3 regions of the Halobacillus naozhouensis genome follow, and region 2 is predicted to be linked to each of the others. Evidence: riboswitches for the same ligand, from Rfam matches in the RefSeq annotation. Region 2 holds a riboswitch; each other region holds the start of a gene.
The links. A riboswitch is a leader RNA that binds a small molecule or an ion and turns the genes downstream of it on or off. The one in region 2 is predicted to bind thiamine pyrophosphate.

Region 1: another riboswitch for thiamine pyrophosphate. It lies ahead of P9989_RS04870 (ABC transporter substrate-binding protein); the one in region 2 lies ahead of P9989_RS20040 (YkoF family thiamine/hydroxymethylpyrimidine-binding protein).
Region 3: another riboswitch for thiamine pyrophosphate. It lies ahead of thiT (energy-coupled thiamine transporter ThiT); the one in region 2 lies ahead of P9989_RS20040 (YkoF family thiamine/hydroxymethylpyrimidine-binding protein).

What each region holds. Positions count from the first base shown of each region.
Region 1 is NZ_CP121671.1:949,249-951,515, reverse strand. It holds gene gvpA (gas vesicle structural protein GvpA) at 1-228, opposite strand, end outside; gene P9989_RS04875 (CsbD family protein) at 659-841, opposite strand; TPP riboswitch at 1,009-1,120, shown strand; gene P9989_RS04870 (ABC transporter substrate-binding protein) at 1,242-2,234, shown strand; gene P9989_RS04865 (thiamine-binding protein) at 2,258-2,267, shown strand, end outside.
Region 2 is NZ_CP121671.1:3,922,774-3,925,040, reverse strand. It holds gene P9989_RS20050 (GNAT family N-acetyltransferase) at 1-61, shown strand, start outside; gene P9989_RS20045 (DUF4037 domain-containing protein) at 347-1,120, shown strand; TPP riboswitch at 1,178-1,281, shown strand; gene P9989_RS20040 (YkoF family thiamine/hydroxymethylpyrimidine-binding protein) at 1,380-1,982, shown strand; gene P9989_RS20035 (ECF transporter S component) at 1,990-2,267, shown strand, end outside.
Region 3 is NZ_CP121671.1:1,562,064-1,564,330, forward strand. It holds gene P9989_RS08220 (hypothetical protein) at 1-582, shown strand, start outside; gene rpsN (30S ribosomal protein S14) at 661-930, opposite strand; TPP riboswitch at 1,099-1,199, shown strand; gene thiT (energy-coupled thiamine transporter ThiT) at 1,277-1,849, shown strand; gene P9989_RS08235 (DUF1028 domain-containing protein) at 1,974-2,267, shown strand, end outside.

The DNA of each region.
Region 1 (2,267 bases), 1.2 Mb from region 2:
TTGCTTCACCATGCCTTCCTCTTGCGCTTCATCCCGCAGTAAACCAACCGCATTGGCGTACCGTAACCATGTATCCACACTTGCGATTACCACTCTGGCCTCAACCGTCAGAATTTCTATTCCTACAAGGGAAACTCGTGCATACGCATCTATTACAATTCCTTTGTCAAGAATTCTGTCAATGACTTCCGCGAGACTAGAACTATCTGCAGTTTTTTGCACACTCATTTTTGATTCTCCTTTCAAAGTTAATCCTCGAAACGACATCATTAATTTGCTTTAGTGCACAATAACACCTTTATGAATACTTAAAACCTGGCTTCATTCATAAAGAATGAATATTTACATGTTTTTCCTTAATTATTATTTAGAGGTCGTTGTTTGTAATATAATAAAGCCAATGGAATCAACTTATTTAGACGTGCAGAATTAGAAATAATACAAACATAACAATTGAATTACATTTCTGATAATTAGTCCGTTTTGATAAATGATTAAGTGCGAATCCCTCTGGAAAAGCCATCTTATCCCATTAAAATAACCGCTCGATTGCTCGAGCGGTTTTAATTCCTCTTCTAATTGTTCGGCCTTAGAAGCATCAAACCCAATTTCTTTCACCTTAGATCGTATTATATCGCCAATAGAAACATTGGTTTTACTACTGTTCTCTGTTTTTATGAGCGCCTGATGCGTTCTGAGCATTCCCTTTCAACTTATCCTTCTTCCCTTCATTTTGCATTCTCTTGTTATCTGCAGCATTTCCTACCTGGTCCTTCACTTCACCTTTTGCTTTGCTTACAGCTCCTTTAACTTTATCTGAATATCCTTTTCCTTTACTCATTTTCTATCGCCTCCTTGCCCTATGTATAAACGAATTCCGAATTCTGTAAACTTTTTTGAAACGAACTTTATTAAACTAACTATTCTCCCTATATATCTCACCCCCCCTTGATAATTACCTGCATCTATGGCACAGTTTAAAAGACAACGTGTTAACAAAAATGTATAGATTGAATGTAGGGGGACCAGTTTAGCTGGTTGAGATTGTATCCGTAAAAGATGCTGACCCTTGGAACCTGATCTGGTTTAAACCAGCGTAGGAAACATATGAAACGAACTTTCGTTTATTAGTAGATATGCACCCTAGGTATGGTACCAGGGTGCTTTTTTCATGCTCTAAAATCCCTGCTTCCAATTAAACTTGGCGTTAACATACCATCACTTTTTTAGGAGGAAACCAGATGAAAAAGCTTTTATTACTCTTTAGTACATTACTTGTATTAGCCGCCTGCTCGAGTGGTGAAGAAAGTAACACGGCTCATAACGGAGATAAAAAGCAGGAAGTAAAGCTTGTACTCGATTGGACACCCAACACAAACCATACTGGACTTTATGTGGCTCAAGCTGAAGGGTACTTTGCAGAACAAGGCTTAGATGTTGAGATTATGCTCCCGGGGGAAGCCGGGGCAGACCAACTCGTGGCCTCTGGTAAAGCAGACTTCGGCATTAGTGCACAGGAAACGGTGACAGAAGCTCGTATTCAAGAGATCCCGATTGTCTCGATTGGAGCGATTATCCAGCACAACACTTCAGGATTCGCTTCACCTGAAGAGAAAGACATCACATCACCTGAAGACTTTGAAGGTAAAACATACGGTGGATGGGGCGCGCCTGTCGAGAAAGCTGTACTCTCTTCATTAATGAAAAAGGAAAATGCAGATGTTGAGAAAGTTAACATCATTAATATGGGGAATACTGATTTTTTCACAGCTGTTAAACGAGACGTCGACTTCGCCTGGATTTATTATGGCTGGACAGGTGTAGAGGCTGAGCTTCGGGGTCAAGAATTGAACATGATGTACTTAACCGATTACTCTGAAAAACTAGATTACTATACTCCCATCTTAACGACAAGTGAAAGTATGATGGCCGATAACCCAGAAACCGTTGAAGCCTTTATGGCCGCTGTATCAAAAGGATATCAGTTTGCCATCGATCATCCAGACAAAGCAGCAGATCTATTAATCGAAGCCGTGCCTGACCTGGATCCGGAACTCGTTCACGCCAGCCAAGAATGGTTGTCGCCTAAATATCAAGCCGATGCGAAACGCTGGGGACAGCAGGATTTAGAAGTTTGGAAGAATTATGCTGAATGGATGTACAACCATGATTTACTTAATAAGAAGTTGAAAGCTAAGGAAGCCTTCACGAATAAATTCTTACCCGAAAAATAAAAGATTAATAGGAGGACAATAGCATGACTAATT
Region 2 (2,267 bases):
TGATTACAATGGGTGTAGAGAAGTAGACCGAAGCAACTTGTATAAAAGGAAAATGAGATAGATTATTAATCGGATATCGTCGAATGTGTTTAATGGGTATATATCTATTTCGCTTCATCTACTAATCTTTGGTAACATTAAAGTGTTCATAAGGTCATGTTTGCTTGATTAATTTAAAGTATAACGGAGTTAGGGTAAACTCCACGTTTCTTGGCTGGTCTGATGAGGAAAGTCTTTTGTAAATTTACGTTTACAGGAGAAGCTAATAACTCCGCTTATGTTAGTATGTATTCATCTTTGAAAGACCCGTGGAGGGAAGTCAGCAAAAGGTGGTGGTGATTAGGTGATGAATCTAGAAGAATTGGCTAGAAAAGTGGCAAAGGTATATGAGCAAAATGCTAAGGTGGAAGCTGTTTATATTGCTGGCTCTGTTGCACGTGGCTGGGAGGATAGTTTCTCAGATATCGAGTTGAACGTCCTATGGTCTGAGGGGCCGACAGATCAAGACAGGTTATCAGTAATTGAACAGGTGAATGGAGAGCTGCTAGATTTCTATGGATTTGAAGATGATGAATGGTCCGAAACATTTAAGTTTGAGGGTGTTAAGTTCGAAATAAGCAGCTTTCTCACCGAAACAATTCGTAAGGTGATCAATCGTGTAACAAAAGAATTTGATATTAGTTTAGCTGGTCAATGTTTGATTTCATCGATTCACTACGGCGTTCCTGTAGCAGGCGCTGAATTGATGGATGGTTTCAAGGCCAAAGTCCAGGTGTACCCTGAACAATTGGGACACGTGATGATTGATGCATATTCAGATTTTGGGAATCAATGGAAGAACCGAAGGGTTTTACTAGAACGAGAAGATTGGTTGATGCTTTATTCGGTCATGACAACGATGCAGCGTCATTTGATGGGAATATTATATGGGTTAAATTGCATGTATGTCCATCACCCTGACTTCAAATGGCAGCAACAGACTTTGGATGAAATGAATATTAAACCAACCGATATTACTAAAAGAATGGAACGTGTATTTTTATCGAGCCCAGATCAAGGATTACATGAACTTGAGCAGGTAGTTCAAGAAGTTCAGGAGCTTGTCAGGGAAAAAGAATAGGCTTTACAAATTAATAACCATTGATTACGATGTAAGTGTGACAAAATTGCATAGAGCTAACAACACTAGGGGAGCTGCGTACGCGGCTGAGAGGAAACTGTTTCCGACCCTTAGAACCCGAACTAGATAATACTAGCGTGGGGAAGTGGAGTCGATCGTAGAATGGTAATGATATACACATATACATACGTTCGTAACTGCACTCCCCTGGGGTGCAGTTTTTTTATGCTTTTGCTTACTAATAAGGAGGAAGTTAAACATGAGTGAAGTTTGTGGATCCAGTAATCGAATTGCAGGAAGTTCATTTTCGATCTACCCGATGTCTGATCGTTTTGTAGAGATTATCAAGTCCTCGCTAAATGAGGTGGAAACTTCGAAAGTCTGGATGAAGACAGATGATGTGACAACGACAGTAAGAGGACGGATGATTCATGTGTTTGATGTAACAAAAGCGATATTTTTACAAGCAGCAAAAACAGGGGAACATGTAGTTTTTCAAGCAACCTATTCAATAGGATGTCCAGGTGATTCGGCCGGCGATGTGTACATGGCTGAGGATAATCTAGCGCAAAATGTTTCCACAAGCGGGTTGATCGATCAAGAGGTGGCGGCCAAATTTTCCTTATACCCTATGGGTGGCGGAAACTATATGGATGTTATTTATAGTCAGATTGAAGACATGAAGAAGCGGGGAGTTGAGGTAGGTGAGGCTCATTATTCTACGCGTTTAGATGGAGATGGAAACCGAGTGTTTAATGGGTTGGAGCAAGTATTCCAGCAGACAGATGAGCAAGGTTCTTCTCATACGGTGATGACCGTTACGATCTCTGCAAACAGTCCATCTAAAAAAGGAGGAAAATAAAATGGGACTGGAAAATTGGAAATTGAAAGAAATTGTTGTGATGTCCGTACTTTCCGTAGTATTTGCTGTTGTTTATTTAGCATTTCTGCCTGTTGGAAAGCTGCTGGCTGGACTATTTGGTCCAATTGGATATGATGTGATCTTCGGAATTTGGTTTATCGTCTCTGTCATAGCTGCCTATATTATACGGAAAAAAGGAGCAGCGTTTTTATCGGAAACGATTGCAGCAACTGTAGAAATGCTGCTCGGAAATGCAATGGGGCCGATTTTAATCCTAACAGGGAT
Region 3 (2,267 bases), 1.9 Mb from region 2:
CGATATTACAGTAAAACAGAGAACACAGTATACGAGGCCTTATCCTTCGAATCAATAAAAGAATATGAGGGACAGAACATTCGTTTAGAGATTGAAGATTTGACCATCTGGAAAAACGGTGGAAATGGCAGTGTACGGACAACTTGGCCTCTAGAATTCAAGCTTAAGCCTTCTGCCACCTTTGCCAGAGAAAAAACTGAAATCAATAAAGAATTCACTTTTAAAGGTGAAACATACAACATTAAGCAGGTGGAATTTTCTGCCTTAGAAACAAGAGTCGTCGTTACTGGATCTGATATTAAAATTTATACGGATGAAAGTGGAAGACAATATGAAAAGAGAAGTAAACTAGAAAAACTATTCCTTAATCCTAGAGAAACAGGTAAGGAATATGGATACAGAGCTAATAAGAAAAAAGCGGGTGTCTTTTTGAGGTCAGCTGGGAAGAAGGTTGTGCCGATCTATAGTAAGGAAGAGGTACATGATGCAGATAACTATGTAATGGTTTTTGCACCAGTGAAGGATCGGCAAAATTTGATTCTTGAGGTTGGTGAGGATATCGAAATTCCATTAATCGAATAGGACGTCGGTTTACGAAAATTCATGTGACCTTGTAGCAACAGTAAAAAACTCAGAAGCTAAAATAGGCTTCTGAGTTTTTTACCAGCTGGCTTTTTTTACGCCAGGAAGCTGGCCTTTATGGGCAAGTTCACGAAACTTAATTCTTGATAGTCCGAACTGTCTCATATACCCATGAGGTCTTCCTGTAGCGGCACAACGATTATGAAGGCGAGTAGGGGATGAATCCCTTGGCAGTTTGCGCAATGCTTCATAATTACCTTCTGCTTTTAGTTGCTTACGTACTTCTTTATATTTTTCATACGTCGCCTGACGTTTGCGTTCTTTTTGGACCATAGCTTGTTTGGCCATGACAGTTCTCCTCCCTTTAAATAGTAATAATTACGATTTACATTGTATAACTTTGTCCTTTTTTTGTCAAACAGAGAAAGGTAGCCAGTGTCCTCTGATCTTCTTAGTCATTGATAGAATCTAGAGATTGCTTTATAATAGATCCATAGCAAAAAGAGCGAAAGAATATAAGCCTTCAAGGGGAGCTTTAAGCTGAGAGTGAACAGACTTGTTCAGACCCTTCGAACCTGTCAGTTAGTACTGACGTAGGGATGGTGGCTTTTTTGATGGCGATGCAACGGGACTCCTCCATCAGGAAGCTTCCCTGTGGCATCGCTTTTTTTCTATGGAAAAAGGAGGTTGAGGGATGCGAAATAAACGTGTTTTGTTTTTAGTAGAGGTAGCGATTTTTTCGGCATTAGCCATCTTACTTGATATTATTCCATTTCTTTCGTTTAAACTTTGGGCCCAGGGAGGCTCGGTGTCGTTTGCAATGGTTCCCGTATTTATCATGGCGTTTAGGTGGGGGCTTGGCGGCGGAGTGCTGACGGGGCTGCTGCTCGGTTTCTATCAAATTTTATTTGGAGCTTATATTTTGACACCAATGCAAACGTTCCTTGATTATTTTGTAGCGTTTGGTGTGATTGGTCTCGCCGGAATTTTTGCCAGGCCGGTATGGGAAGCGGCCCGCTCGAGAAAGGTAAAGCGAATGGCTGTCTGGCTGGTGTTAGGCGCATTTATCGGCAGTCTGTTCCGCTTCTTAGGCCACTTCGCTGCAGGGATTGTTTTTTATGGAGAATTTGCTCCGCCAGGCCAGCCGGTATGGTTATATTCTCTACTTTATAATGGGGGATATATGCTGCCGGCGTTTATCGTTAGTGCGATTGTATTATGCTTGCTGTTCTCACAGCGGCCGACTTTACTGCTCAATCGCTCGTAAATCAAGAACCTATTTTTTACAGCTTCGTGCTGTGAAAATAGGTTTTTTCTTTTCTCGAGAAAAAATAGAAAGGGAAATCGTTAAAAAAGGTCGAATGAGTGTAGTAGGAAGGGAGTAGAAGACGATGAACCAATCAAACATCATTGCTACGTATTCAATTGTCGGATTTGACCCGGAAACAGAAGAACTTGGGGTTGCTGTTCAGTCGAAATTCTTAGGGGTCGGAGCCGTCGTCCCATGGGCAAAGGCCGGAGTTGGGGCAATTGCCACACAAGCTTTTGCTAATCCAGCTTATGGTCCAGAAGGACTGGAGCTATTAAGTAAAGGCTTGACCGCTCAGGAAGCCGTTGACACATTAATCGCTGGAGATGCAGGTGCTCCTGACCGACAAGTGGGGATTGTGGACGCGCAAGGAAGG